DNA from 3 places in the Pseudoalteromonas sp. DY56-GL79 genome. Region 3 is predicted to be linked to each of the others. Evidence: predicted binding sites of a transcription regulator. Region 3 holds the regulator's gene; each other region holds the start of a gene.
What was found. Region 3 encodes sigma-54, which starts transcription at its own class of promoters, with help from an activator protein. Its sites were predicted from a motif close to GTTGGCACGNNNNTNGNNT; they were not measured.
Positions count from the first base shown of each region.

Region 1: NO992_RS01675 (LPP20 family lipoprotein) is a predicted target of sigma-54. The motif match lies at 6,960-6,978, and genes of this name have one in related genera.
Region 2: glnA (glutamate--ammonia ligase) is a predicted target of sigma-54. The motif match lies at 8,358-8,376, and genes of this name have one in related genera.

Region 1 covers NZ_JANHZS010000002.1:69,115-79,753, forward strand. The annotation lists gene NO992_RS01640 (hypothetical protein) at 1-2,643, shown strand, start outside; gene NO992_RS01645 (SPOR domain-containing protein) at 2,630-3,235, shown strand; gene NO992_RS01650 (FlgO family outer membrane protein) at 3,290-3,871, shown strand; gene NO992_RS01655 (FlgO family outer membrane protein) at 3,886-4,539, shown strand; gene NO992_RS01660 (FlgO family outer membrane protein) at 4,550-5,191, shown strand; tRNA gene NO992_RS01665 (tRNA-Arg) at 5,523-5,597, shown strand; gene NO992_RS01670 (flagellar assembly protein T N-terminal domain-containing protein) at 5,708-6,904, opposite strand; gene NO992_RS01675 (LPP20 family lipoprotein) at 7,110-7,586, shown strand; gene flgN (flagellar protein FlgN) at 7,661-8,089, opposite strand; gene flgM (flagellar biosynthesis anti-sigma factor FlgM) at 8,082-8,405, opposite strand; gene flgA (flagellar basal body P-ring formation chaperone FlgA) at 8,478-9,185, opposite strand; gene NO992_RS01695 (chemotaxis protein CheV) at 9,326-10,258, shown strand; gene NO992_RS01700 (protein-glutamate O-methyltransferase CheR) at 10,274-10,639, shown strand, end outside.
Region 2 covers NZ_JANHZS010000021.1:31,617-42,255, reverse strand. The annotation lists gene NO992_RS15865 (2OG-Fe dioxygenase family protein) at 1-256, shown strand, start outside; gene NO992_RS15860 (cysteine desulfurase-like protein) at 266-1,501, shown strand; gene NO992_RS15855 (hypothetical protein) at 1,632-1,976, shown strand; gene NO992_RS15850 (cyclic nucleotide-binding domain-containing protein) at 1,954-2,415, opposite strand; gene NO992_RS15845 (hypothetical protein) at 2,776-2,952, opposite strand; gene ntrC (nitrogen regulation protein NR(I)) at 3,105-4,502, opposite strand; gene glnL (nitrogen regulation protein NR(II)) at 4,499-5,581, opposite strand; gene NO992_RS15830 (DUF4124 domain-containing protein) at 6,120-6,626, opposite strand; gene glnA (glutamate--ammonia ligase) at 6,893-8,299, opposite strand; gene NO992_RS15820 (ABC transporter permease) at 8,944-10,639, opposite strand, start outside.
Region 3 covers NZ_JANHZS010000006.1:55,399-66,037, reverse strand. The annotation lists gene NO992_RS05870 (phospholipid-binding protein MlaC) at 1-587, opposite strand, end outside; gene mlaD (outer membrane lipid asymmetry maintenance protein MlaD) at 590-1,135, opposite strand; gene mlaE (lipid asymmetry maintenance ABC transporter permease subunit MlaE) at 1,148-1,927, opposite strand; gene NO992_RS05855 (ATP-binding cassette domain-containing protein) at 1,930-2,730, opposite strand; gene NO992_RS05850 (calcium/sodium antiporter) at 2,905-3,864, shown strand; gene NO992_RS05845 (KpsF/GutQ family sugar-phosphate isomerase) at 3,874-4,845, shown strand; gene kdsC (3-deoxy-manno-octulosonate-8-phosphatase KdsC) at 4,845-5,396, shown strand; gene lptC (LPS export ABC transporter periplasmic protein LptC) at 5,393-5,947, shown strand; gene lptA (lipopolysaccharide transport periplasmic protein LptA) at 5,937-6,479, shown strand; gene lptB (LPS export ABC transporter ATP-binding protein) at 6,479-7,204, shown strand; gene NO992_RS05820 (RNA polymerase factor sigma-54) at 7,251-8,750, shown strand; gene hpf (ribosome hibernation promoting factor) at 8,780-9,067, shown strand; gene ptsN (PTS IIA-like nitrogen regulatory protein PtsN) at 9,069-9,527, shown strand; gene rapZ (RNase adapter RapZ) at 9,520-10,386, shown strand; gene NO992_RS05800 (HPr family phosphocarrier protein) at 10,387-10,639, shown strand, end outside.

The sequences.
Region 1 (10,639 bases), on a different contig from region 3:
GATGTGTCAGGAACTTTTGATGGCTGGTTCTTCACACCTGAAAACACTTTTAATCTTAATGCCAAAGCGCATTTAGTTGAGAGCAAAGGGCAGCGAACGCAATTGAGTAATAGGGAGATCCAGGTTATCAATGGTGAGGTATTTCTCGCCGATTATATCGTTGCGACGTTATTCGATGTGAGCCTGTTTACCGATATACAGGATTTATCTCTTACGGTTAAAAGTAGGCAAATTCTGCCAATAGAAGCACAGCGACAGCGATTAGGAAGAGAGGTTGTCAGTTTTGACCGCAATGCTAGCGCAACATTACCGTGGCGACCAAGTCCTTATCAAAGCATCGGTAAACCAGTGCTGGATGCTCAGATAAATACGCAGCTGACTGAAGACATTAGTCAGACGTCTTATTCCCTTATTGGTTCGCAAGACATCGCCTATTGGCAAGCTCAGTATTTTATTGCTGGTAGAGAGGGTGATGTGATTAATCGTTCACGATTATCCCTCAACCGTGCTTCTAAAAAGGCCGATGTTTTACCGTTTGGGAGTTTTACCAAGGTATCGCTCGGTGATGTCCAGAGTGTTCAAGTTGGAGTCGATGCGCTAAATGAAGAAGGGCGAGGAGTGAGCTTCAGTAACGCGCCATTAGATAGGCGTACGAACCGTCAGCGCATCGTCATCTCAGGTCCTGTTCAGGTAGGGTGGGACGTAGAGCTTTATCGAAATGGATTGCTAATAGGGCAAGAAAATAATCTCCAATCTGGGCGCTATGAGTTTGAAAATATTGATTTACTATTTGGTGAAAATACCTTTGAACTGGTGATGTATGGAGGCCAAGGTCAAGTATCAAAAGAAGTGCAGACCTATTATGTTGAACAGAGCACCGTAAACGAAGGTGAAGGCTTTTTTGCCGTATCAATTACTGAGACGGGCAAAAGTATACTGGGCGACAAGACTGCGGAATCAGGAGCATCAAGCTGGCAAGTAAATGGTCGATTTGACTACGGTCTTACTAAAAACTTTGTGGCGTATGCAGGTTTGCAGCATCGTCAAGGTGTGAAACATAGCGCCTCGGAACAGTACTTTTCTGCAGGGTTTAACACCAATATTAATAAACGACTATTACTGGATGTTGACTATAGTAAGAGCGAAACGAACCAACGTCTCTCTGCAAATACTCGAACCCGTCTATTTGGCCAGCAGGTAGGTGCTAAATTTGAGCAAAAGGAAGATTTAGAACGGGATGAAAATGCGACCGAGATAAAATTAACGGCGGCGGGAGATTGGCCTCTTTTTGATGCCGCTAAGATTTACTATCGTGCTGAATACTTTCAGCTTAATAGAGCTAATATAGATACCACCGAGCAAGCGTCGCTACTGTTTAGTACGGGTAATTATTGGGGCACTTTCAGTAACCAATTTGTGTGGCAAGAGCAGACAAATCAAGCCAGCGATGTGAGTGGCTACTTGCGCTGGCAGCGTAGGGTTTTTGGGATATATAGTCGCTTTACTACTTGGTATGACATAAAACCTTCTAATGAAATTACAGCCGCAGAGCTAGAGTTGAGCAAAGAGCTAAGTCCTGAGCTTGATCTTGGCATTACTCTATACAAAGACTTTGCTGCCGATTACTATAAAACCGAACTTGGATTGAGCTGGAATCATGATAAGTTTAGGTTGTTAACAGACTTGCAATACGATAACGATGATAACTGGCAAGTAGGCCTCTCTGGACAAGTGAGTATTGGAGCGGGCGAAACCGTAGATCAGGTTTTTTTAACTGGCAAACGCTTGTCGCAGTTTGGCTCTTTGATGGTTCGTGCTTTTATCGACCAAAATAATAACGGCTATCTTGACGATGGGGAGTTACCGCTGAAGGGGGTAACTATAAAAGCATTGCAAAACTTTGCTCAAGGTAAAACTGACGACGACGGTGTGGCTCTATTACCCGCAATGGTTAATTACAAACGAACAGATATTATTGTTGACAAAGAAACGATCCCCGAACCCTTTTTAATTCCCGCTAACGATGGCTTTTCATTCACTCCAAGACCCGGTCATATTGAATATGTTGAAATACCATTTGTAAACTCGTCGGAAGTTGAAGGTATTGTTGAAATCAATGAGGGTACTGAGCGCCGACCTGCAGGGTTCACCACCGTGAGTTTACTTGATGAAACGGGTAACGAAGTCGCGCGCACTCAAACGGCATATGACGGCTACTATGTATTTACTAGTTTGAAGCCAGGGACTTACCGTACAGCGATAAGTGATGCGAAAAGGCTCGCGGTAGCCAGTACTCAACAGATAGAAGTGGAGTTAAGTGCAGAGGGAGACTTGCTGCTTGATGTAAATCACGAATTACAACGACAGCGTGCAACCACGCAAGAGTTTGCTGTAGTTGGACGCTTCAAGACATTAACGATATTAAAAGTGTATGCGGCGATTTTGGCTAAGCGTTATCCCGCGTTATTAAGCGGTGGTTTTGGGTATGCGCAACAAGAAGGCGACGTCACTTATTTACTTATATTAAGAGATGACGCCACGCAAAATGCGGCAAATATTTGCCAAAATCTACTTCCCTTCAAAGTTTCTTGCGCGGTGGAAGCCTTAACTATTTATGAAAGAGAAAACAATGCAATCAATTAAGTGGCATCTCATTATGTTCAGTTTCGTTGCGCTAAGTGGTTGCCAAGCAACTGCGAGCAAGAGTCAACTTGACTCATTACAAATGAAGAAGCAGCTATCTTTATTGGAACAGCAGGTAAGCACCTTACAACAAGAAGTTGAGCAACTCAGAGCGCTAAAACAGCAGGTTGCTAAGTTTGAAGAAGTGCAGGAAGATTTAGATGTTATTGCGATGCAGCTATCAAATTCGCTTGCAAAGCAAAAGGATGCTGAGCTTTTAGCAGAGCAACCCGAGCAAGTGATAGAGCAAAAAACAAAGCCCACCGAGAAACAAGAACAGCCTGTCGAGATAGCTGAATTCGCAATTCAATTGGCCTCTACAACGGAATATACCAAGCTTAGGCAAACCTACGAGCAACTCAAGGATAAGTTACCGCAAGACTTTGCAACAAGCGAAGTGAATATCGAGCAAATAGATATTCAAAATACCAAATATTATCGACTCAAATTAGGTGCATTTACAGATAAGGCCTCTGCATACAAAGGTTGTCAGCAGCTTAAGCGTGCAGGTTTAAGCTGTTTGGTTAGCCATTACACCAGTCATCGACTTTAAAACTTGGTGCGTATTTTGCATTTTATCCAATAAGTTTATCGTGGGCTTGGTGAAATGAAATATCTAGCACTCATAGTGATTATGTTGTTGGCGGGGTGTACAAACAGCCAACAGGTCGGCAAAAGAGAAGCGACCCAGCAGCAAGAAATCTTACCTGACGTAGATGGGTTTGGCGCTCAGTTAGCCGCGGAACTTGGGCAGTATGTACGGCCGTTCAAGCCGAATTCAACGCTTGCTGTGACGAGCTTTTTTAAGGCTAATCAGCTGGATGATACCGTTGCTGGGCAAGGTTCAGGCTTGAGCGTGGCCTTGCAAGAATCCCTCATGACCCATTTAAGTCAAATGGGGGCAGATGTCGTGGAATATCGACTCAGAAACGCTTTATCTTTACAAAGTTCTGCCGATAGTATGTTAAGTCGAGAATTGAATGTGCTGAATCAGCGCCAGAAAATTGACCTCGTGGTGGTCGGGACAATCGTAGAAAGTCGAGATACCTATTTGGTCAATGCGCGGCTGGTTGATACGTTACATAATCGAGCCGTTTCAGCCGCATCAATCAGCATTCCTAAAGCTGTGATGTGGGGTACGGAGCGTGTCACAAATCGTGACGGTCAGATTATACGAAGCCAATATTAGTGGAGATGAAAGTAATGAAAAAAGTATTAAGTTTGGTTTTGCCGCTTTCATTGATGGTTGGCTGTGCTCAGAGTAACTTTTTTGCGGTGGATAATGCTCAGGCTGAGCCCGTGCGTAATGGCTTTGAGAAATCTTCGATGTATCAAAGTAACCCAAACGGTATGAAACAATTCTCTGTTTCTCAGCAAATGGCTGGTAAAAATGTCACTCACTATGTCCAGTCTATAATGCAAGACATGGTTGCAAACTTGAAACACGTGAATGAGAAAACACCGGTAGCAGTGACAAGCTTTGTATTTTTAGATAAAGAATTTGATAAAGGTTCCTTGCTGGGTAACCAGTTGGCTGAAAGCTTTATCCATGAGCTTCATGCATTTGGGATCCCTGTTGTGGACTTTAAAACAACAGACTATATCCGGGTGACACCTGAAGGCGATTTTATTTTTAGTCGTGACTTTTTAGAGCTATCTGACGACCACCCTTTTTTGTACGTGCTAGGTGGTACTTTGGTGAATCATCAGGGCGGAGTTATGGTTAATGCCAGAGTGGTTGGGCTTAGAAGTAAAAGTGTCGTGGGTTCTGCTCAAGGGTTTTTACCGCAAAACGTAGTTAACGCCCTACAAGATGGTGCGGCATACGATGGCATTCGTATAGAGCGTGCGAACTAATTCGGAGGCGATGATGAAAAATGTAGTGCTATTCGCGACGACACTCGCATTACTCGGTGGTTGCGAAGTGACAAATCAGGCGACTCCTGAATCTACAGAAACGCAGCAATCCGATATGGAAATATTATATGCCATGATGGAAGAGCAAGAGCGTAATGAAGATTCACAAGCGGCGATATCGCAAGATATTGGCTTCGTTAGCTATCGTCATCGCAAAGAAATTGCTAACTACGCCAATCAAATTGCGTTGGAGCTGTCAGATACGGTGTTAGGGCAAAAGCCCGAGTCGATAGCGGTAGCTAGTTTTGTTAACTTTAATGAATCATTAAGGGATACAAACCAGCTAGGAAACCAATTGGCTGAGTCTTTAATGCATCAAATGCAAAAGCTGGGTTATCAAGCATTAGACTTTAAAGCATTGGGGAAAATTGAAGTGACATCTAGTGGTGATTTGACTTTTTCGCGTAATGCAAGTCGCTTGAAAAACACTCAATCTCCCAGTCATTTGCTCACAGGCACTATGGTTTACCGTCCACGAGGCGTGGAGGTGAACGCAAGGTTGTTAGAGTTTAATACTAACTTAGTGATCGCAAGCACGGTGGTGACTATCCCGTATTTTATCCTTGATGATCAGGCAACCGCTTCAAGGTAGTACTTCAAATAGCGTTTTTTAGAAGAAAATACCGTTTAGGTTTTATTAAACGAAGAACTATCCTACTTCTTATTCACACCTCAAGCGAAGTAACTGATAGCGCAGTAGTGGGTCTTAACTGCTGCGTATTCACCTACTGAACCACCTCATTTATTAGCGCGAATAAATTGACTATTAATCTTTAAAAGTTCATTAAGATCAGTATACTAAAGCGAAGTCACTGAGATGCAGTACAACAGAGAATCGACAACTCTCGACTTCATTGGTATTAAGTACCGCAGATCCCGCTAGTGAAGGTCAAAAAAGCGACTGTTATCTGACTTTAGAGATTGTCCCCATAGTTTAATGGATAAAACAAGGCCCTCCTAAGGCTTAGATGTAGGTTCGATTCCTACTGGGGACGCCATTGGTATTCATTTCTGTGTGGAATGACCAAAGTAAATGGGAGGTGGAAGCATGATGCAGAGGGGATAAAGTCATCGAAATTCTTGCCTTTTGCTGCAGAAAGACTCTGCCTTACAATTCAAACTCATTTTCAGTTTCTATTTGAATTTCAACCAAATCATTAATTTGCACATTGTGAAGTGGGCGATTACTGATATTTACCGCAATGGCATTTTGAGCGTTCACTTGGATCACTTGCAGCTTATTAATGGTTTTAATTTGATGCATAAATATTTTACCATCGACATTAGTCAGCGGATTACTATGTGCTACGTTAAGGATCTGGCCATTCTCTAAGCCATGCATGCGGCCCAAATTAATAACGACTTGTTCATCATCGATATGTAGGATTTTGCCATTGGTAGGTAAGCAGGCGACCGCTGCGTTTAAATCAGTTGCGATTTGTGTCAGCGTGGTTTGGATCTCATCAGCATAATCTGTCTGCCAAAAGCGCTCACTGTACACATCAATTAATTTGGTTTTCTTAAACGGCCACACGCCTTGAGTGGCATATTGTTTTTGCCACACCCTTTCATGAGAAAGTGCATCAAACAGCGCAAAGTCTACCTTGAAGCTTCTTAAGTATTTATCGCTTTGCCAAAATGCGAGGTCACTATTAAGTTTATCGACACTAGCAACATCAGTTATTTGACTCAGTAGTACAAATTGGCTGTTGGTATTTGCTGTAATGGTCTCGATTAGCTGTTCATTATAATCAAAACGCTGACTGAAAAAGCGGCTAACATCTATAGTCTGTGCAAAATAGGGAACGGGTTCTAAGCTCGACTTTTGTTCAGTCATAGTCTGGTATAGGCGCTCGCTCACCGCTTTATTTACGTCAAAAATTTGACCTAAAGTTGCTTGATGTTTATTTTTTAACTGGCTTTGTGTGACTGCAACCTGTTTATTGTATGCACTAGTTGGGCACTGAGCACTTTGTGGGGTAATATCGATATGCAATGTTACTTGCCATGAGTCACCGACTTTTGCTTCAGCAATCACGTTGGCGCTCTGGATTTCGGCATTTGAGCGGATCTTAAGTTGATCTTGGGTGAGCACACCATCGGTGACGGTTTGTACACTACTCACAGAAGCACCAGAAAACAGCAATGCTTGTGTGATGGCGTCGTTTACGGCCTTTCTTTTGGCTTTTTGATGATCGCCATTTTTAACGTCAGCCATGCCGGTAACTTCAAACCATTCGGCATAAGCAGGATTAGTTAAGGTGATACACAACAGTGATAGACTGATCGTGAATTGCTTTTTCATGTTTAAATGCCCAGATAAAAAACTACTCTTTAACTCAGCAATACCTGTGCCAAATTTTGGCAAGGTTCGTGCATAATCATAGATCATTAAAGTTAATTTTTATTTATTGCCAATACTCGATGAAACCACAACAATCCTTGCGAGACTAAGATGCTGGGGAAGTGTTAAATTTTGATTGGTATTTATTGTAGCGGAGTGAGGTGAAATGCGTATCACTAATTCTATCAGTGCAGTTGTTATGGTTTGCTCGCTAGCGGGACTCAGTGGCTGTTCAAGCCTCGTTGATAAGCACATTGAATATGAAACAGTACAACCGGAAACTTTTCCTGTTTTACGTGCTGTGGGGTACGCGCCTTTGAGTGCTCAGCCGGGTAAAACTGCGGGTGAGAAGCAGCTAATGGCTATTAAAGTCTCAAAATTAGAAGCGTATCGTGAATTGGCCGAGCAACTGTATGGCCAGAATTTGACATCTACTATTACGGTAAAAGGGGCGGTTGCGCAAAACGACGGCCTTAAGAGCCAAGTAAATGGACTCGTTCGAGGGGCTAAGGTGCTGAAAAGTTACGCTGTTGGTGATACTTACACGACGGAATTAGAGCTTGATATGAAACGCGTTTATGATTTGTATATTACTCAAGTCAAGCCGCAGAAAATTAAGAAGATATCTTATAGTTTTAAGTAAGCACTCATCACATGTCGCTTACTTAATATGCTGCATTTCGGTTGTTCTTCAATACTGAAATATGATTGGCGTGGCTACGCCTTTAGGTTACGTACTAACTCACTGTCGCTACTTTTAACACTACCATCCTGACCATATGTAATCGAAGTTGGTGCGCCAATTAAGATCCCTTTTAATTCACGTGTGCTTACATTCGCCTGATGAGCAGTTTTAGCATTGATTTCATTTTTGGTTTGGCATTCACTGAGTAGTGCTCGCACTTTAGTAACGAGCGGGGCTACTTCATTGTGTTCAAAGACGTGAGACTCTGTTTTTGACAATTCATTGTCGAGCTTTTGCAGTTTTGAAATGAGAGTTAGCTTTTCACGAGCGATTTCTTTTAAGTTGTCGCCACGCCGAGATGCAAGCTCGTCAAGCTCACGCGCCAGAAGCTGGGTCATCGCTTCTAGCGTTGAGATTTGTTCAGAAAGTTTGTGGTGGCAAAGCCGAACCAAATCATCCATATATTTCGAACTCAAATGCAGCTATGTTTTTGGCGAGTTTTTCCGCGTCAACTTGGTACTTGCCTTCTGCAATCGCTTTTTTCAATTCTTCGACTTTCTTGTCGTCAAAGCCTGATGATTGCTGCGCTTTTTCGTTGACTGTTTTCAGCTGTTGCGCTTGTGGAGTCAGACTGACTGAATCCGCAGCTGCTTTTGGTGTAGCTGGTGATTTAACTGATGCGCTGTTGGCATCATTTCTTTGCAATTCAGCTTTCTGTTGCTTAACATTATTAGCAACGGATGTAGACTGATTCTGACCGTTAACTTGATTAACCATGATTGTAGACCCAATAAAATTATACTCTCAGCCTTGTTATCGGCGTTTAATAGTATTACTTTAGCAAATTTTTTATAAATTCACCTCTACTGTTTCCACTTCTATTACTCTAGCACGTAAGGTTTTGCCAGAGCGAGAGTTTTTAATATTAATCAGTTCACCACGGTTGCCATCTTGCTGCGCTTCTCCTTGAGTTTTGATCACGAGTCCACCTGATTTAGCAATAATCGTCACAGTATCGCCTTTGCAGACCATGCAGATATGGGCTTGAGTAAAGGCTTGGCCTTCTCTTATATTACGTTTGCTGCGACTACCTATTAGTATCGACTTATCTTCAACATAAGAAACTCTGCGAAAACGTTTTGGCTGATACTCTATTTTTACATCTTCATCTTGAATAACACGGCCTTTTTCTAACATGGTTGCGCTAACTAATATGGGGAAGAGGTGATCGATACGTACGTGGACGTATTGAGTCCAGCTGAGGGTATCGTTGCATCTAATTTGTACTGTCACTTGAGTATCAAAAGGCGGAGCCATCGCTGTACTATATTGCAACGGTGACTGACAATCCCTTGCTGGAATTCTTGAATCAAGTGGTATAGCAGTCAGTGACAGCTGACTATCGGGATCCTGCTCTACATTTGGTTCAACAAATTCTATTGCGCTTTGTTCTAAAGTTTTGTTGTCATATTGCTGACAATAACCATAGTCAACGCCTATAAAATAAGCGAACAAACAAAAAAACTGAATGTAATGGGTTTTTTTTAACAAACTCATGATGTTTCGACTATGCTTATGGGGTGAAACAAGGTATAAAGATTCTGCTTTAATAACTGCACCTAATCAAGGGTGGTAAACCATATCAGAGTCGAAGCAAAGATCGTTCCGATTAGCGGTTTATACAGTAGGAGATTGAAATGGCAGGTATTTTAGACTCGGTTAACCAACGTACACAGCTGGTTGGACAAAACCGTCTCGAGCTATTACTTTTTCGACTTCAAGGTCGACAGCGCTTCGGCATTAATGTTTTCAAAGTCCGAGAAGTGCTTCAATGTCCAGCATTGACAAGCATGCCCAAGTCAAACCCGCTTATCCGAGGGGTTGCTCATATTCGAGGCCAAACTATATCCGTAATTGATATGTCACTTGCGGTAGGTGGACCTCCTATTCAAGATATTCGTAACTGTTTTATTGTGATTGCAGAATACAACCGTTCAGTCCAAGGTTTTCTAGTCAGTGCAGTAGAACGCATTGTGAATATGAACTGGGAAAAAATAATGCCACCGCCATCAGGGGCAGGTCGTTATTCCTATTTGACAGCGGTTACAGAAATTGAAAACGAGCTAGTTGAAATATTGGACGTAGAAAAGATCCTTAATGAAATTTGCCCAATCAACACAGAAGTCAGTGCTGATATTGTCTCTGATGGTGAAATGCAAAAAGATTTAGGCGAACGTATTGTATTTATTGCTGATGACTCTGCGGTTGCTCGTAATCAGGTCAAACGTGCATTGGAGCCACTAGGTGTTCAGACTGAGCTTGCGAAGAACGGCAAAGAAGCACTTATCAGGCTTCGCGAAATTGCGGAAATGGACTGTCAAAATAATGTCACCGAGCGAGTAGGGCTATTAATTTCTGACGTTGAAATGCCGGAAATGGATGGTTATACGTTAACGGCTGAAATAAAAGCTGATCCAAAATTAGCGCCATTGCATGTGATACTCCATACTTCACTGAGTGGCGTATTTAATCAGGCTATGATTGAGAAAGTGGGCGCTGATGATTTTATTGCTAAGTTTAACCCAGATGAATTAGCTTCAGCGGTTAAAAAATGGGTTCATTGTGATTAAAGCTGGTGGTAGCACTTGGAAAATAAGCATTTAGAGCAAAAAGAGTACGACCAATTTAGAACCTTTTTGGAGCAACAGTGCGGTATTGTACTGGGTGACAATAAATTGTACTTGGTCAAAAGCCGGCTTGCTCCTCTGATGGCTCGCTTTGGTGTGGAAACACTTTCGTCCTTAGTAGCTAAAACACTCAGTCCCCATGAGCGGCAATTGCGTGCCGCTGTGGTGGATGCGATGACAACGAATGAAACACTTTGGTTTAGGGATACTTATCCGTTCGAGCTAATTAAATCGAAAATCTTACCAGAGTTTAAAGACTTGAGACGCCCTGTTAAGATTTGGTCGGCGGCAAGTTCATCAGGACAAGAGCCATATTCAATCGCG
Region 2 (10,639 bases), on a different contig from region 3:
CCCTCCAGCGCCAGAAGGTGTGCACCAAGATGGTTTTGACCATGTGTGTGTTTGCGGTGTTTCTCACGAAAATATCGCCGGTGGTGAGCTATTGGTATATGAGCACAAAGAAGCCGAACCTTGCTTCAAAATGGAAATCAAAGACGGTTTATTTGCACTCGTGAATGACCGTGAAGTGTGGCATAACGCAACACCGATGAACAAGCTAGATGCCGAGCAAGTTGGTTATCTAGACTGCTTCGTATTTACAGCCTAAGAGGGTAGTATGGATTTAAATCAAGTGCGTCGTCAGTTCCCTGCGCTTATGCAAAGTATTGGTGGAACCGCGCCAATTTTCCTTGATGGCCCAGGTGGCTCTCAAGTCCCGCAGTCCGTGTTGAGCGCGATGTCTGCTTACCTTGGTTATTTTAACTCTAACTTAGGTGGTGCATTTTTCTCAAGCGATAAGACCGTCAGTTTGATGAGTGAAGCGCGCCAAGCAGTTGCTGACTTACTCAATGCGCCAAGTGCAGATCAAATTGTATTTGGTGCCAACATGACCAGCTTAACCTTTAGCTTTAGCCGTGCGCTATCTCGCGAATGGCAAGCGGGTGATGAAGTCATTGTGACCAATGCCGATCACTATTCAAACGTTTCTTCATGGCGTCAAGCTGCCGAAGATAAAGGTGCGACGGTACATGCAGTGCGCATTAATGAAGCCGATTGCACGCTTGATTTAGCGCATTTTGAATCACTACTAAACGGCAAGACTAAGTTGGTTGCGGTGACGTATGCATCAAATACAACGGGCTCAATCAACGATATCAAACGTATTGTGGAGCTTGCGCACCAAGTTGGTGCATTGGTATATGTTGATGCTGTGCATTATGCTCCTCATGAGCTAATCGATGTACAGGCATTGGATTGCGACTTCCTTGCGTGCTCTGCCTATAAGTTCTTTGGTCCGCATGTCGGCATTGTGTATGGTAAGCGTGAGCATTTAGAAGGTTTTACTCCGTATAAGGTGGAGCCGGCAAAAGACATTATTCCAGGTCGTTGGGAAACTGGTACGCAGAGTTTCGAAGGGCTAGCGGGTGTTGTTGCGGCGATTGACTACATTGCTTCACTAAGCGAGATGAGTGCGGATACACCACGCCGAGAGAAGCTGGTTGAGGCGTTTGCACGCACAAAAGCGCATGAGATGCAGCTTAGCCAACACTTCTTAACGCGTTTAGCCGAGTTTAAACAGGTTAAACTTTTTGGTATTGAATCACGCGAGCGACTCGCTGAGCGCACACCAACGTTTGCTTTGACATTTGAGGGCATCGAGCCACGTACCGTGTCTGAATTCTTAGGTAAAAAGCACATGTGTGTATGGGATGGCAACTTCTACGCCCAAGGTTTATGTGAGCAGCTGGGTGTGATGGATAAAGGTGGGGTGGTGCGTATTGGTTGTATGCACTACAACACCATTGAAGAGCTAGATAGCTTGTTTGATGCATTCAGTGAGTTATTAGCATAATAAAAATTGGGAGCTACGGCTCCCATTTCTTCTCGCAACAATCGAGTTCTCTAGTAGCTTCACTTCTATTTCGATACCGCTTTTTAATAGTATACTTTAATTATATGTATTACATTAACTGGAGGAAATTATGGAAAGGACTGCTGATGGCGTGATAAGAATTACTATTATTCCTCTGTTTTGTTGGCTTCTATCACTGATATTTATTTATGTATATCAGTTTCCTGTCCCCATGGTTGGTATGGTCAATGAAACGGACTTAACGAGTCCACACTTTTGGTGGACGGCAACACTAAGTTATCTCTTTTACGGATTTATCTGCTTTACTATCCCGCTGATGATGCTTATTCAGTATGTCATTTCAAAGTCAAAGTGGATTACAAATCACAGCGGGCAAGACAAGCTGCTTTGGTGTAGTGCCATTCTTTTATGTTTTGCTTGGGCTACTTTACTTAGTCAGTTACACCTTCAATAAATGCATTGAGCTTAGCAATGCGATGGCTCATACCTTCAATAAGCTTGTCTTTGATTTTTTCCCGGATCACATTGGGCAAGCGTGTTAGTGCATCTGGGGTTATTGCCAATATAATGCTGTCTTTTAACGCTTGTGCGCTGGTGCTGCGTTCTCGGTTAGTGATAAATGCACCTTCACCTAAAAATTCACCAGGACCAACCTTGCCTAAATCATGGGCCGCATCTTGTTTAAAAATCAAAAACTCACCGCTTAATACAATATACAGGCGATTGTCTTTTTCAAAGCGTTTGAAGGCATGACGCTCTTGTTGCACCAGATATAAGTGGCCAAAAGACTCGAGTAACACCTGACGCTCGGCAAGCGTAAACTCTTTAAAAAACGCTAAGCGATTGATGATCTCTAGTTGTTTGAACAGTGGGACATTTTCAAGCAGTTTCACAGGCTTACATAAGTTAGTACATTGTCTTTATTAAATAGTGGCGACTTTTTTTGATTAGAGCAATGATTTTTTATTGTCGCTTACACCAATCTACTTGATTATGTCGCCAACTATTTAACCTGAGGTTTGGATAAGGAATGTTCCAACTCATTGTTGCTAAAGCACAACTTAGTTTTTTCCTTGTCTAGCCAGCAAGTTTTAGGGAAAACAAGGCGAATTTACGCACCAATAGCTGGCTATTGGAAGTGAATTCAACGCAGTTAGCGCTAAAACTGGCTGCTAGAAAGGCATTAATTATCCGCAGCTCAGGTTATTTATGTGGATTGGTATATAACGATAAGCGACATGAGTTAGATCATTCTAGCAAGCAGGGTCGTACGGCGAAGTAGGGCATGTCATCCCCTGATAGCTGATACAGCCTTTATTGTGTGGTGAGGTAACATCATAACCACCAGCTGCTTGCGGTGTAAGCTCATTTGCTAGCTTCTTGCTGTTAGATAGATGTTTTAGTGGTTTTTTATTCAATGTAATTTTCATAGCGATTCCTTTACAAAATGTAAGTTATGCCGAGTCACAAGATACGGCATAGTCCAAGCTACTGGTTGTTTGTATGATTTTCAATCAGATATTATTCATTTTGGGAACTGGAGTAGTGGGAAAAAGCTGAGTCATAATACTCAGCTTGTCGTCTAATCTTGAATATTTCTCTCTTTTAGCTTTCTGGTCAACGTATTGCGCCCCCAACCTATCTTTAATGCCGCATCTTGCTTATGACCATGGCAGGCATTGAGTGCGGATTTGATCAGCCGTGTTTCTAATTGTGCCTGTACATCTGGCCAAATATGGTCTTTTCCTGTACGTAACTCTGAGTCTAACCAAGTTTGGAATGCGTCCAGCCAATTACCATGTTCTAAGGCGTCAATCTGTTGTGGTTTTTCTAGCTCTTCGGGCAGATCCGCTGGGGTAACAAGTTCGCCCGGCGCCATTACCGTTAACCAGCGGCAGGTGTTTTCCAGCTGTCTAACGTTGCCTGGCCAATGATAGGCTTGCATTTTTTGCAGGGCATGTTTGGAGATGATTTTTGGCTCGGCTTTTAGCTCTTTGGCGCTTTTTGCAAGAAAGTGCTCGCACAGGGCAGCGATATCTTCAGGGCGCTCACGTAAGGCTGGTAGTTTTAACCTGACGACATTTAGACGGTGAAACAAGTCTTCACGGAATTTACCTTGCTTTACCAGTGTCTCTAAGTCTTGATGGGTAGCCGCGACGATACGGACATCGACCTTCACGCTGTTGTGACCACCAACCCGATAAAACTCACCATCGGCGAGTACGCGCAATAGCCGAGTTTGTACGTCCAGTGGCATATCACCGATTTCATCTAAAAATAAGGTGCCACCGTCGGCTTGCTCAAAGCGGCCACGGCGCATGCTGTCAGCGCCAGTAAAAGCGCCTTTTTCATGGCCGAACAATTCAGACTCGACGAGATCTTTGGGGATGGCAGCCATATTGAGCGCGATAAAAGAAGCGTCTTTTCGCGGGCTGTGATTGTGCAGCGCGCCTGCCACAAGCTCTTTACCCGTGCCTGATTCGCCGTTAATCAATACACTCATGCTTGAAGCGGAAAGTTTACCGATGGCGCGGAACACTTCCTGCATCGCTGGGGCTTCACCAATAATGTCGGGGCTATTGGCTTTTTCACTGTGGCGCTTTTGCTTTTTAGTTTGCTGGCCTGCGCGAAATGCACGTTGCACAAGGGAAACGGCCTCGTTTAAGTCGAAAGGTTTGGCGAGGTATTCAAATGCTCCTTTCTTAAATGCGTTGACCGCAGAGTCCAAGTCCGAGTGCGCGGTCATAATGATCACCGGCAAGTTTGGGTAGAGTCCTGCAATTTTATCTAACAAGGCCATGCCATCGATACCTGGCATACGTACATCTGAGATCAGCACTGCGGGTTGCTCATATTCAAGCGCGGTCAATACATCTTGACCGCTGGCGAAGCTCTCGGTTTCAAACTCAGCTCGCTTTAATGCCTTTTCTAAAACAAATCGGATTGAAGCGTCATCATCGACTAACCAAACTGATTTCATTGCACGTTTCCTGTTTCGGTGTTGTCAAAGGGAAGGTAGATACTGAACTCAGTGTGTCCTGGCCAACTATCGCATTCGATAAACCCTTGGTGTTGCTCTACCAAAGTTTGCGCGATAGAGAGTCCAAGTCCAGATCCTCCTTCTTTATTCGTGATCATCGGAAAGAACAATGTCTCTTTTACCTCATCGGCGATCCCCGGACCGTTGTCGCTGATACGGATGAGTAATGCTTTTTTCAATAGCCGCTCACCATGATGAAGACGGTGTTTAATGCGCGTTGTTATGGTGATCGTACCGTCATGCTGTAGCGCTTGTTGAGCATTGCGTAGCATATTCAGCAGAACTTGCTGAATTTTGGCTTGATCTATCACAATGGCTGGAATACTGGGATCATAATCTTTTACCAAGATGATATCGGCATCGCGCTCCAAGGTGGTTAATTTAATCACCGATTCTAACGACTGATGGATATTACACGGCTCTTTTTGTGGTAACTGATTGGGTCCAAGTAATCTATCTACCAACTCGCGCAATCTATCTGCTTGCTCAATAATGAGCGTGGCACATTCTTCCCGTTCTTGTTGATCAGTTTCGTACTGCAATAATTGCGCCGCACCGCGGATCCCACCAAGTGGATTTTTTATTTCATGGGCAAGACCGCGAATGAGGTTTCGAGCTGCCTGAAATTGGTGCATTTGATTGGATGCTTGGTCATAACGCAGGGCATCATCAACACGGCGACATTCCACTAAAATATACGCCTTTTCTGCAAGGTAAACTCGTCTGGCATGCAGACTTAGTGTCGCAACACGATTATCTACGAATACCACGTCTACCCTGTGTTGCTGGCAGTCTACACCATCTTGTAGCACGTATTTAGAGAGCCGAGGCAGGTCTATATGATGATGATTAAACACACTATCAATCGCCAGTCCAACAAGCCGTTTAGTGCTGAGTCCCAGCAGTTCACTACTGCTGTAATTGGCATAGTGGATCATTAAATTTTGATCGAGCACTAAAATCGCGGTTGAGAGAGATTGCCAAACTTTATCCAAGTCAATCGAGTTATGTTGATCCATATATGTTCACCGTGCACCAATGTGGTGCAATGAGAATAGCATAGCTTTGCATCCATTGAAGTAAATTATTACCTAAGCTCAGAAACTAGGGGTTTTCGAACTCGTATCCTAAACTTGTTATTAATAAAGCATGCCAACTTTAAGGTCTTAGTGCTTTGTGTCAAAAAATACATCTAGCTCGTGTCTGTGGGGGGAGCCTTTTTGTCACGCTCTGCATGAGCGGGTGTGACTTTCAAAGCGCTAAGTATGTTACCGAACAGGGTGACTGCTTTCCTCCTCAAGCTGCGAGTGTACATCGAGCTACGAATGGCGAGAAAGCCACCCTTACAGGTGTGATGCGGGTCGTCCAACCTAACTGGCGAGATAAATATTTATTGCGAACAAAGGCCGAGGTCTACTATCAAGTTCAGGTTGGTGAGCAAAGGTTGTGGATTGAACACAATGACATGTCGAATTTGGCTTCCTCAATACCAGAGGAAATGAGCATAGTATGTTTGCAACTACTGGTTGAAAGTCAGTGTAGGTAAGCAATATCGCTTTAATTATTCACGGTATTGCGGTGCAAAAAGAACTTATGAGCATCGCTTTGGGCGACTAACATACCTTTTTGATTAAACACTTTCATAACCACAGAATGCTCGCCGCGATCAATGCCACGCAAAGCAAACTGAGTATTCGTTTGCTTTGGCCCTGTGGCCGTTCCATTGAGAAAGAGTTGCACGCTTAAACCTTGGGTAAATCTAGGCTCAATGGTGCCCGTCACATATACGCTGCCACTATTATCACGGATTGTTTGCTCATGCGCTGGGGAAGTGATTTTAGCTGTATATTGAATCGTTGGTGTTGTATCCGTTTGCTCGAGAATTTTAGTATCAACACTTGGCATGGTTAAGGCGCTGGCATTGAGTTTGACTTCTTTCGAGCCAGGTTGCGGTACATCCGAATAGACCCAATGGCCGTTTTTGTCTTTCCAGCGATAGATTTTTGGATTGGACTCTGCTGCAGCATCAATGCTTGTTAGGGCTAGCGTCATGCTAACCGACATTATAAGAAACCACTGACGCACCACAAATCTCCAGAGCAAACTACTGTTCATACTGTAGTATAGCGCAGTTGGAATTGCGAGTTGCAAATGAATAATTCCCATAATGACAACATAAAGGCGACTTTCTTTAAGTTTTTGAATTGCATCAAAAAAGCCCGTAACAACGGGCTTGAGAACACATATGATTAAGAGTGCCAGAAACGCATAATGAGTTTTGGCTCTACAAGCTCAATACGGCAGTATTGAGCGTAGTAGTCGGTTAGCGATTAAACGCTGTAGTACATTTCGAACTCAACTGGGTGAGTTGTCATGTTTAATTTTTCAACTTCTTTCGACTTAAGTGTGATATATGCATCGATTAGGTCGTCAGTGAATACGCCACCTTGAGTTAAGAACTCACGGTCAGCATCTAGAGAAGCAAGCGCTTCATCAAGTGATGCTGCAACAGTTGGGATTTCTGCTGCTTCTTCCGCTGGTAGGTCGTATAAATCTTTATCCATTGCATCACCAGGGTGGATCTTGTTGCGGATACCGTCAAGACCAGCCATCAGCTGGGCTGCGAAAGCTAGGTATGGGTTAGCCGCAGGATCTGGGAAGCGTACTTCGATACGACGGCCTTTCTCTGATGGGATCACAGGGATACGGATTGATGCTGAGCGGTTACGTGCTGAGTATGCAAGCATAACTGGCGCTTCAAACCCTGGTACTAGACGCTTGTAAGAGTTTGTTGCTGGGTTAGTGAATGCATTGATTGCTTTAGCATGCTTAATGATACCACCAATGTAGTAAAGCGCTTCTTCAGATAGACCGCCGTACTTGTCGCCTGCGAAGATGTTCTTGCCGTCTTTAGCAAGTGATTGGTGGCAGTGCATGCCTGAACCATTATCACCAACGATTGGCTTAGGCATAAAGGTTGCTGTCTTACCGTATAGGTGAGCCATGTTGTGGATAACGTACTTCATCTCTTGGATTTCGTCTGCTTTAGTCACCATAGTATTAAAGCGAGTCGCAATCTCATTTTGACCAGCAGTTGCTACTTCGTGGTGGTGCGCTTCAACAACGTGGCCCATTTCTTCAAGTACTAAACAAGTAGCTGCACGCCAATCATTAGACGAGTCTACCGGTGCTACTGGGAAGTAACCACCTTTTACGCCAGGGCGGTGACCTGTGTTGCCGCCTTCGTAGTGCTTGTCTGAGTTCCAAGCTGCTTCTTCAGCATCGATTTTGTACATAGAGCCAGACATGTCAGTTTTAAATTTAACATCGTCAAACAAGAAGAACTCTGGCTCTGGACCAAATAATACGGTGTCTGCAATACCTGTTGAACGCATGAACTCTTCAGCGCGTTTAGCTACTGAACGTGGGTCACGCTCGTAACCTTGGTGTGTGTTTGGTTCAACCACGTCACAACGAACGATAAGCGTTGTTTCTTCTGCGAATGGGTCTAGCTTTGCACTTTCTGCATCAGGCATAAGTACCATGTCAGATTCGTTGATGCCTTTCCAACCAGCGATAGATGAGCCATCAAACATTTTGCCGTCTTCAAAGAAGTCTTCATCGGCTTGATGATGTGGGATCGATACGTGTTGTTCTTTACCTTTTGTATCTGTGAAACGTAAATCAACAAATTTTACGTCGTGCTCTTTAATAAAATCTAAAACCGATTGTGACATGTGTCCTCCGACTCGTTGGGTTATTTTTTGCTGCAATGTACTGCAATTGCACACAGATAAGCTTGATCTGTGCCATGTTTTTAAGTTTTTGATAAGTATTGATTTTTAACTTTTGGGAAATTTAGGGATTAGCTTGTTGCACTAACTTGGTGCGTAAATGTTTCATTATGGTGCGCAATGTTGGTGCAAGCGATTCCCTGTGATAGTCACTTTATCTTCGAGTAAGTGTTTGGAGTATTGGTATAGATTATGAAGTGCAACAAAGCAAAAATTAATTTAATGTGATAGCTGGGATCAGGGGTCGTGTTTTAATAAAAAAAGCAAGGCGCCTTGAGGGAGACGCCATGCCTTCAGGGAGTTGACTTTATCGAAGCTCAGGCTAGGGCCTGTTGATCTTTGCTGTTTGATTTTTGTTCTCCTGAGTGTGTTTTGGTCGCGACGCTCGACTTGCCGCCTAGTAATCTAGGCAAAAGTTGAGCAACAATGAACAAAGCGCACTCAGGTGAACCCAAAGGGCAGCGCTTGATTAGCATTTCTACTGTGTTATCGCCTGACTCACATAGAATAACTATGCTACGCAGGCTCTGCCTTGTACAAATACCAATCAAACTGCTGCAAAAACAAACTTGAAAGGTAAACAGGCCCTAGTTACTTCTCAGCGAGTATAACGCGGGCTTAGTAATAACCCCGCTGGCGGCTAATACAGTTGTTGCAGCGGTAATTCCGATGATAAGCGACAGTGGTAATACGAATCCAAGCAGGGAGACACTAAACATGACCTCCGAGTTTGCCAGCCATGCCATCGCTGCAACGGTTGCAAATGTCGCACATCCAAGAGCCGTAAAGATAACTTTAGTATTTTCTCCTAGTAATCCAAGTACAATACTTTTTGGCGACGCACCAATTGCCATACGCACTCCGAGTTCATAGCGACGCATAGAAACACCGTAATTGAGTACGCCATATATGCCAATTAGTGCGATAAGTAAGGTGATGGTTGCCAGAGATAGCGCAGCCCAACCTGCAACTTGGTGAATTGCGAGCGAGTTAGATAGCTGTTGAGACAAAGGTTGAATTTCAGCAACGCGCCAGCGTTTAGATATTTGCGCCATGGTCTGGTTTATGGATTGGGGAAGTATCTGCTGCCCTGTGTGCGTTTGAATAATAAACGCTGGTGTATAGGCTGACAGTCTGTCCACAGCCCACATGCGAGCGGTATCAGGCTTATCTGGAATGGCTAAATTTTCACTAATACCTATGATTTCATACTGAACATTACGACGGCCATTGAGCCAATAAAAGCGTTTACCTATAGCGTCTCCTTGTGGCGCAAGTTGTTCTGCAAAGGCTTGATTAACAATAAGCACAGCTGATTGGCTATTCACTTCTTCAGTGGTGAAATTGCGGCCTTGTAGCAGACTAATCTCCATCAGTGGCAGGTAAGATTCATCAACGATGTTACCAGACACTGAATACTGCGTCTGGAATCCTGAATCAGTTGCAAGAAAGGTACTGAGTCCAAATTCAATCGGTGTGCCAGTAGTTAAGCTGACCGCTTTGAATTGTGGGTTTTGTTTGAGCGCAGCGGTAACATCTAGTAATTGTTGTCTGCGCTCGGCATAAAATGCATCTCTTTGTTCACGGGCTGGACGTTGCTCTACAAGTTGGTTGAGTTCAACCTCATAGCGTTCAGAGGTTGAGAAATTAGGAGATTGGTTGAGTAATCCCCATGCATTGATAAAAGTTTGCGAGCAAGCGAGTAACAATAGGCTGGCTAGAAATAGTTGGCTAAAAATTAAGGCTTTTCGGGTTTCTGTTTTGATTTGGATCCCAGTGCCTTTTCCGCTGCTTTGGAGTTGGCTATTGAGCTGCTTAAAGTTAATGCGTTTGCTCACAAGCCATGCACCGAGCGATGCCAATAACACGGCAAGAATTAAGCACAAGGCAACCGTGATGAAATTTGTGCTGAGGTTGAGTACGCCAGGTAGGCTATCAGCAGCTACCAGCCTAAGTAAGTAGTAGCATAATTCACTCACCGCGAAGGAAAGCATCGCGGCGCTGCTTGTGAGGATTAAGAGTTCGATAAATATGCCCCGAGATAAGTGGCCGCGTCCAGCGCCAAGTGCAGCCTTGATAGCCATATCACGTTGCTGATTTACTGCTCTGGCTAGAATAAGGTTAGCAATGTTGGCACAAGCAATGAGTAGCAGGCAAAGTGCGCCTAAAAGTAGCCAAATAGTTTTGCTGGCACTATCACCGTGGATTTTTTCTCGCAGCGGTAACAGCTCCAACGTAATGGTCATATCATCAAAGAAAGAAGAGCTGGCTGTTTGGGTTTTA
Region 3 (10,639 bases):
TGTAGCTCCGATTGTTTGGCATCAAGTAAACTAATGCCTTCCGCCATCATGTCAAAAGCACGCCAGTCACCGTCTTGTCCGCGTCTAACTTTAAAATCGATTTTGATATCAGGCTTACCTGGCTCTACAATTTTGGTCTTAACAACCACCACAGCTTCATTCTCAAATGGGCGATGCTCACCAAACTCTACCTTTTGGTCTTTATATTGAGTAAATACACCAGCATAAGTCGCTACCAAGTAATTTTTGAATACCTCAATAAATTCTCTAATATGCTCGACAGCAGCAGCTTTCTCCTCTTTACTTTCAATGTTGCGAACCTTTTGAATATAAGAACCTAATACACGATACGCAGCATATTTGTAATCAATGTAAGGCAAGAGCTCTTCTTCTACGATAACGCGTAAGTGTTCTTTGTCTTTTTCAATGATGTTTTGCTCTTTCGTAACACGCTGAAACGTTTGCGCCGCAACTTGCTCCACCATTTTATAAGGATCGCTTGAGTCTACTTCTTTCGCCTGAACCAATGCGGTAGCCATCAATGCTACAAACAAAGTCAGACATTTCGCATAGATGTTTTTTAACATATTTACTCGCTCCCTTGATTAAATAGGAACTGACCTATTAGCTCTTCTAATACCAGTGCCGATTTTGTATCTGTGATCATGTCACCGTCTTTTAGCGCTTTTGTTTCCACACCAAAAAGAGACTCAAGATCAACGCTATCTTCACTCGTTACCTCCTGACCAAGACATTTTTGCTTCGCAGATTCAGCAGCAATAACGGGAGAAATACCTAAGTATTGCTCTCCCAAAATGCCCGAAGTCAAAATCGAAACCGACGACGTATCGGAAAACTGACACTCGTAGTTTTTATCTAAACTCATTGAAACTACCGGCACGAACTCTTGTGGATGGATGTGAATTCCATCAACACGACCAATCACAACCCCACCCACCTTAATTGGGGCGCGGATTTTCAACGAGCCTATATTTTCGAACTTAGCATGCAAAGTGTAAGTTTCACCATTGCCGCTTAAGCCTGAATTAGCTACCTTTAGCGCCAACATAACAAATGCAGCAATGCCCAATGCCACGAACAACCCAACTAAAATTTCTATTTTCCGTGTATTCATTTTTAAAACCTTTTAACTTGAGAACATAACCGCTGTTAATACAAAGTCAAAGCCAAGTACAGCCAGTGAAGAATGTACTACCGTCTCTGTCGTCGCTTTACTTATTCCTTCTGAAGTAGGAATACAGTCATAGCCTTTGTATAGCGCGATCCAAGTTACTAATAGTGCAAATACGAAACTCTTAATAAGACCATTTAAGATGTCTTGTTGAAACGACACTTGCGATTGCATAATTGACCAGAAGCTACCTGAATCTACGCCTAACCAATCAACCCCCACCAAGTGTGCGCCTAAAATAGCGATCGCAGAGAATATCAATGCGAGTAACGGCATACTAATAAAACCGGCCCAGAAACGAGGAGCAACCACGCGTTTAAGCGGGTCTATCGCCATCATTTCTAAACTAGATAATTGTTCCGTAGCCTTCATCAAACCGATTTCAGCAGTTAACGCACTGCCTGCACGTCCTGCAAATAAGAGTGCGGTTACCACAGGGCCCAGCTCTCTAAGTAAACTCAAAGCAACCAAAGGTCCAAGGCTATCTTCAGCGCCATACCCAACTAACACGGTATAGCCTTGTAATGCCAATACCATGCCGATAAATAAACCAGACACCATGATAATCAACAATGATTGATGGCCAACCATGTAAAGTTGCTTAATCAACAGCGGCGTGCCTTTTCGGAAATTAGGTAAGCTACATAGCGCACCAAAAAGCATTGTTGTGGCACGGCCAAGTGCAGCAAAACGGCTGAGGGTTTTGTGGCCTAGTTTTTGTAAAAAGTCGACCATACTCACTCTCCTTGCAACAGCGCTTGCTGATAATCAGGCGCTTTAAAGTGGAATGGCACAGGCCCATCCGCAAGGCCCTGTAAGAACTGCTGCACTAATGGCGATTCATGTTCAAGCATCTGCTCAGGGGTTCCTGTACCAATCACACCTTGCTCAGCAATAATAACAACGTGATCGGCAATGCTCAGCACTTCAGTAACGTCATGAGTGACTATCAGCGACGATAATCCCAACACTTCATTAAGGGACTTAATCAAGCGAACTAGAACCCCCATGGAGATCGGATCCTGACCTGCAAACGGTTCATCGTACATAATTAATTCAGGATCAAGCGCGATAGAACGTGCTAAAGCCGCGCGTCTTGCCATACCGCCAGAGAGCTCTGCCGGCATTAAATCTTTTGCACCACGAAGACCAACCGCTTGAAGCTTCATTAGCACCACTAAACGGATTAGTTCTTCAGATAATTCGGTATGCTCGCGTAGAGGAAATGCCACATTGTCGAACACGCTCATATCGGTAAACAAAGCACCGCTTTGAAATAACATACTCATGCGCGTTCGAGCTTGATACAAAGCTGCTCGTGACATGTTAGGGATACTGTTTCCAGCAAAAAGAATATCACCGCTATCAGGCTTAAGCTGACCACCGATTAAACGCAGCATGGTGGTTTTACCAATGCCACTCGGTCCCATTATTGCGGTAATTTTGCCCTTTGGTACAGAAAAGCTCATGTTTTTGTAGATGATCCTTTCACCCCGAGAGAAGGTTACATCCTTGATTTCTACAATTGACTGCGACAAGTCGCTCTCCAGATCCAGACTATATTCATCCAAGTATGATACTTTTTTTTCAAACAAGATGGAAAATCGTTTTGGTAAAATTTTGTAAGTAGTGAAATGTAACGGTTTGCTTATACTTTCCAGAGCGCTTTTGGTAGTATCTATCGAAATTTTAATCCTATTGGCTAGAGGTTCATGGTTTTATCGTTTGTTATTCTCATTCTTGGCTTTATTGCACTGGTTTGGAGTGCTGACCGCTTTGTTTTTGGTGCGGCCGCTCTTGCACGAAACTTTGGTGTGCCAACATTAATTGTTGGTTTAACTATCGTGGCCATGGGTTCTTCAGCACCAGAAATGATGGTTGCTGCGCAAGCCGCTCTTGCAGATAAAACAGACACCGCCGTGGGCAATGCCATAGGTTCTAACATCGCCAATATCTTACTCGTTTTGGGTCTCACCGCGTTATTAAGGCCACTCTCCGTTGGCTCTGGTATTTTGCGCCGCGAAATGCCGCTGTTAGTCATCGTTTCATTGGCAGCTTGGTATATCGTTAGTGATAACCACTTTAGTTTCGTAGAAGGTGTTTTGTTATTAGTCGGTTTCGCCGCTTTTCTTCTTGCACTTATCATTATCACCAAGCGTGGTGGTGGAGATAATGATGACCCATTTGTCAGTGAAGCCTGTGAAGAAGTGCCAAATAATATTCCAACTCAAAAAGCCGTTTTCTGGTTAATCGTGGGTATGATTTTACTGCCTATTAGCGCGGACTATCTCGTTGGCGCCGCGGTTGACATCGCCAAATATTTTGGCATGAGTGACCTGCTAATAGGATTAACCATTATCGCCGTTGGTACTAGTTTACCCGAGCTTGCGGCATGTGTTGCTGGCGTACTTAAAAAAGAAGACGATCTAGCGCTTGGCAATATTATTGGCTCGAATATCTTTAATATATTGGCAGTGCTATCGATTGCTGGGATTATTAACCCATCTGTCCTCGACGCCAATATTGCGTCACGTGATATCTTTATTATGCTTGGCGCGACACTGCTGCTTATCCTAATGAGCCTCAGCCTAACAGGTCAGCGCCGCATCAACCGCTTGGAAGGTGGCATACTTGTCGCAAGCTTCGTCGGTTATATTTACTACATCATTTAAGGAAGCCTTGTGACAACGAACCCATTTATTGATTCTGCAAATCAAGTTTTTGCTACTGAACTTGCAGCAATAGAAGAAGTGCAACAGTTTGTTGATCAACAATTTGTAAAAGCCTGTGAAATTATGTTTGGCTGCCAAGGTCGCATCATCGTGATTGGCATGGGTAAGTCCGGCCACATCGGAAACAAAATCGCAGCGACACTCGCAAGTACTGGCAGCCCCGCATTTTTTGTTCATCCAGGAGAAGCAAGTCACGGCGACTTGGGTATGATCACCAAAGATGATGTGGTTTTGATGATCTCCAACTCAGGGGAAACCCAAGAGGTGATCTCAATCCTGCCTGTGATAAAGCGCTTAGGGGCCCCCGTTATTTCTATGACAGGCAACCCGAGCTCGACAATGGCTCGTAATGCGACGGTTCACCTTTGTGTTAAGGTATCAAAAGAAGCCTGCCCATTAGGACTTGCACCCACGGCGAGCACCACAGCTACGCTAGTGATGGGCGATGCACTCGCGGTTGCGCTACTTGAAGCCAGAGGCTTTACGGCTGATGATTTTGCACTTTCCCATCCAGGTGGTAGTTTAGGAAGACGTCTACTACTAACCGTTGCTGATGTCATGCATCAAGGGGATGCAATCCCTATGGTTAAAAGTCATTGCACAGTTAAAGAAGCTTTATTTGAAATGTCAGCTAAAAGTTTAGGTATGACGGCAATCGTAGATGAAAGCTCGCAATTGCAAGGTATTTTTACCGATGGCGACTTGCGCCGTATTATCGAACAAAAGATCGATATTCACACCACCCCAATCACGCAAGTTATGACGGCTAAAAGTACGACGGCACGCGCCGATATGCTCGCAGCAGAGGTACTCAATATCATGGAAACCAAACGAATTAATGGCTTGATTGTGGTAAACAAAAACAACATACCGGTTGGCGCCTTGAATACGCAAGATTTACTTAGAGCGGGGGTGCTGTAATGCAATTTGAAGATTTATATCAGACGATTTCAACTGAAGCTTGGGAAAAAGCAAAACAAATCAAATTATTGATTTGCGATATTGATGGCGTATTCTCAGATGGACGTATATACCTTGGTAACAATGGTGAAGAACTGAAAGCATTTAATACCAAAGACGGGTTTGGTATTAAAGCCTTGATTGATAGTGGTATCGAAGTCGCCGTTATCACAGGTAGACATTCACAAATAGTTCAGCAACGCATGACTAGTTTAAATGTAACTTATATTTACCAAGGCCAAGAAAACAAGTTAGTGGCATATGATGAATTGAAGACTAAGCTCAACCTTAGTGATGACGAAATTGCATATATTGGCGATGATGGTCCAGACCTACCCGTAATGGAACAGGTCGGTTTTGCCGTTGCCGTCAATGATGCACATCCTCTTGTCAAACGTATCGCCCACTACACCACTTTGATGCCTGGTGGTTTTGGTGCTGTGAGAGAACTGACTGATCTTCTAATGCTCAGCCAAAATCACTTATTGACTTCCAAAGGATCAAGTACATGACCGTATTGCGTGTCATCTTACTCATTGTTTTCGCTTCAATAATGGTATGGATGTGGTCGCCCATGTTTAATCCATCAGAGGCGGACTCAGCAAAAGAAGATGAACCGTTAGCTAAGCCCGATTATGTTGCAACCACACTTCAGCAAACGACCTATAGTGAAAATGGCTTATTAAACTATCAGGTAACTGCTGATAAGATGGAGTTGTATCAAGATCTTGGCTTTAGTCACTTTGAAAAGCCTATTTTCACCTTATATAACGGTGAGCAAAATTGGCAAATAAGTGCATTAGAAGCAACACTGTACGAAAACAATACCTTGATATTAGAGGGCAATGTGCTGGCAAAGAATTTAACGCCTAACGCCATGATCACCGATATCAATGCCGATAATGTAAGAGTTGAAATTAAGCAAAAATTGATGAAGTCGGAACACCCTGTCGTTATCACGGGTCCTAGTCTTAGGATCACGGGTAAAGGACTGCATGCGGATCTACAAAAGCAAGTGATCGAACTCATCAACCACACAAAGACAATTTATTATGACCAGTAAAATCATTAACAAACTAGTTTTCATCGGCTTGCTTGCAAGTTCTACTCTAGTAATTGCTGCAGAACAAAATGAAGTCATTATTGATGCTGGCCGTCAGCAAGCTCAACTGCAAAGCAACATCGGTATTTTTGAACAGAATGTTGTTATTATTCATGGCAACAGAAAAATAAATGCCGATCGCCTAGAAGTCCATCGCCGCGCGGAGCTTGGTACTAACAAGCAACTGCTTGTTGCAACTGGCAGCCCAGCTATTTTCAGCGAACGTCAACCTGATGGTAATTTGCTAGAAGCCAAAGCAAACGAAATTCGCTACGACGTTGCGAAAGGCACCTTAGTCATTTCTGGCGATGCGGAAATCAATCAAACTGGGCAAAAAATCAATGCTCAGGTCATCACCTATGACATTGAAAAGCAACTGATCAGTGCTGAGCGCTCAGACCAAGAAGATTCCCGTGTAAGAACCATCCTTGTTCCTGTTGATGACAAAAAAGACGCAAAAGATAAAAAAGCGCAGGAAGAAGGTAACAATTAATGAGCGAGCTCAAAGCAACTGGTCTAGCAAAGAGTTATAAAGGCCGCCAGGTCGTCAAAAATGTTGGCTTAAGTGTTCAAGCTGGCAGCATTGTAGGCTTATTGGGCCCGAATGGCGCAGGTAAAACCACGACCTTTTATATGATTGTAGGGTTAGTACCAAGCGACAAAGGTTTTATTCAGATTGATGACGAAGATATCACTTTGCTACCAATGCACAGCCGCGCGCGACTTGGTATTGGTTATCTACCGCAAGAGTCTTCGATCTTTAGAAAACTCACGGTCTATCAAAATTTGATGGCGATTTTAGAAACTCGAAAAGACTTATCTAAAGTTGAAAGAGAAGCTGAACTAAACGAGTTACTGGATGAGTTTAATATCCAACACATTCGCGACTCACAGGGCATGGCATTGTCGGGAGGCGAAAGAAGACGCGTAGAAATTGCTCGCGCTTTAGCCGCTAACCCTAAGTTTATCCTGTTAGATGAACCTTTTGCTGGTGTTGATCCTATTTCGGTGTTAGATATAAAGACAATCATAGAGCACCTAAAAAACCGCGGTATCGGTGTGCTAATCACCGATCATAACGTTAGAGAAACACTGGACGTATGTGAAAAAGCCTACATCGTTTCACATGGTGAGTTAATCGCTGCAGGCACGCCAGAACATGTTTTGGCAGATCAAACCGTAAGAGATGTCTACCTAGGCGAACAATTCAAGCTATAGTTAAGACGTAGTATTAATAACTGTTAAAAAGGATTGTTAGAGATACATGAGGCAATCATTACAGCTGCGCATGGGGCAGCAACTTACAATGACTCCACAACTGCAACAAGCCATTCGCTTGCTGCAGCTTAGTACATTGGATCTGCAACAAGAAATACAAGAAGCATTAGACAGCAATCCATTGTTGGAAGTGGAAGAAGGTGATAATACTGACGGCGAAAACACTGACCAACACAGTCAAGAAAAGAGCAGTGCTGACGACAATCAAGATTCAAGCGATGAAGTGCAGGTTAGTGACTATGAGATAGACTCAGATACAGCCATGAGCAAAGACACGGTGAGCGATGACCTCGCCATGGATGTCACTTGGGACGAGTATATGAGTGCAGCGCCCGCTGCAAGCTCAGGCCCACTTCCCGATGACGATAATGTTTATCAAGGGGAAACCTCTGAATCTCTCCACGACTATCTCATGTGGCAACTTGAGCTGACACCATTTAGTCCAACAGATAGAGCGATTGCGATTGCGATTATTGAAGCGGTCGACCTGTCAGGCATTTTAACACTGTCTTGCGAAGACATTTTAGAAAGCATTAATGATGAGAGTAGCGAAGAGCCTATTGAGCTGGATGAAGTCGAAGCCGTGCTCAAACGTATTCAGCTTTTCGATCCTGTCGGTATCGCAGCGCGTAGTTTACAAGAATGCTTGTGTATTCAGCTAAATCAATTCGCCCCAGATACGCCATGGATTGCCGAAACGAAAATGATCCTGACAGAGCATATCGACTTGCTTGCCAGCCGTGACTATCGAACTTTGACTAAGAAAACACGCCTTAAAGAAGCCGATCTCAAAGAGGTCATGACGTTAATTCATAGTCTTAACCCAAAACCAGCGGCAAGCATTATTCATGAAGAGCCTGAATATGTGATCCCTGACGTATCGGTGAAAAAAGTAAAAGGTCGTTGGGTCGTAGAGCTAAATCCTGATGCTATGCCTAAAATAAAAGTAAACGACCATTATGCTGCGATGTCTAGAACAGCGAAATCCAGTACAGATAGTCAGTTTATTCGCTCACATTTACAAGAAGCGAAGTGGTTTATTAAAAGCTTAGAAAGCCGAAATGATACTTTATTAAAAGTTACCAATTGCATTGTGCAACAACAACAGGCATTCTTTGAACATGGCCCCGAAGCAATGCGCCCTATGGTGCTAAATGATGTTGCTGAAATGGTTGAGATGCATGAGTCCACAATTTCCCGTGTGACAACACAAAAATACATGCATACACCTCGGGGAATATTTGAGCTGAAGTACTTCTTCTCTAGCCATGTAAGTACAGAAAATGGAGGTGAGTGCTCTTCTACAGCAATTAGAGCACTTATCAAAAAGCTGATAGCTGCAGAAAATACCGCGAAACCATTGAGTGACAGCAAAATTGCAGATATCTTAGCTGAGCAAGGAATTAAGGTAGCGAGACGTACGATTGCAAAATATCGTGAATCCCTAGCCATTCCACCGTCAAATCAGCGTAAAAGCTTGATATAAGACGTAAAAACCAAGAAGGAAAAATGCTTATGCAACTAAATCTAACTGGTCGCCATGTAGAAATTACTGACTCATTAAGAGACTATGTCACCAACAAGTTTGCGAAGCTAGAAAGGCACTTTGATCATATCAATAACGTGCATGTGATCCTTGATGTCGAGAAGCTAGTACAAAAAGCAGAAGCAACATTACACGTAAACGGCGGCGAGCTATTTGCATCAACAGAGCATCAAGATATGTATGCCGCAATTGATGGCCTTATCGACAAGCTAGATCGTCAAGTTATTAAACACAAAGAGAAGCTCACTCGACACTAAGATGAAATTAAGTGAATTGGTGAACAAGGACTGCAGTAAAGCTGCGGTCCTTTTTAATAGCAAAAAACGTATTTTAGAATACATCAGCGAACTGGCTCATAGCCAAATTCCAAATACCAGTCAGCATGCTATCTTAGACGCTTTAATGGCGCGAGAGAAATTAGGCAGCACAGGGATCGGTAAAGGTATTGCCATTCCTCATGGTAGACTTGAAGGTTTGGATAAAATCCTTGCAATGGTGCTTGTTAGCGAGCAAGGGATCCAGTTTGAAGCCATAGATAAGCAGCCTGTCGATATTTTTGTCGCGTTCATCGTACCCGAAGGTGATAATCAACAGCACCTGAAGACCTTAGCGGCGATTGCTGATACACTCAAAGACAAGTCTTTTTGCAAAATGCTTAGGCAAGCAAAAAGTGATGACGAGTTATATGCAGTGATCCAAGGTGAACTTGATGAGTGATGAAGAAAAAGGACTCGAGCTTATCATTATCAGTGGCCGCTCAGGCTCTGGTAAATCTGTAGCGCTTCGAGTATTGGAAGACTTAGGCTACTATTGTGTAGATAACATTCCAGTCAATTTACTGCCGTCTTTAGTCCGCAGCGTTTCCGACAATTATAATAAAATTGCAGTCAGTATTGATGTTAGAAACTTGCCTAAAGAACAGGACGAGTTTAATGACATTCTTGAATACTTGCCTGGTTTCGCCAAACCTACCCTGTTTTATTTAGACAGTGACGATCAAACCCTGATAAAACGCTTCTCAGAAACACGCCGTTTGCACCCTCTTTCACTACATAATCTTCCATTAGATGTTGCGATAAAGAAAGAACGGGAATTGTTAGACGTGTTGATCACACGCGCTGATTTTCTCATTGATACTACAGGCCTGAGCGTTCATCAACTTGCGGAAGATATCCGCGAAAAAATCTTAGGTAAGAAAGACAAACAACTCATTATTACCTTTGAATCTTTCGGCTTTAAACACGGCATCCCAAAACAAGCGGATTACGTTTTTGATGCGCGCTTTTTGCCCAACCCACATTGGGAGCCTGAGCTTAAGCCGCTAACTGGCCTAGATCAGCCAGTCAAAGACTATTTGTCGAGTCACAGCATCGTGCAAAAGTTTACTTGGCAGATCCAAACCTTTGTACAAACTTGGTTACCACACTTAGAGCGTAATAATCGCAGTTATCTAACGATCGCAATAGGATGTACTGGTGGACAACATCGCTCGGTATACTTAGCGCAAACCATTGGCGAGCGATTTGCAAAAACCCATCCCAACGTCAAAATTCGCCACCGTGAGCAAGAGGGTTAAATGTTAGAAGATACGTTTTTAATCCAGAACAAGCTCGGCCTGCACGCTCGAGCAGCGACGGTTCTTGCGCAATTAGCGACCCAATTTGATGCCGAAGTGACCTTATATCAAGGAGACAAAAGTGCTGCTGCTGACAGCGTACTAGCGCTGTTGTTACTTGAAAGCAGCCAAGGAAAAGAAGTACGAGTGGTTTGTGAAGGTCCCGATGCTCAGTATGCACTAGACGCCATTGGTGGACTAATAGAAAATAAAT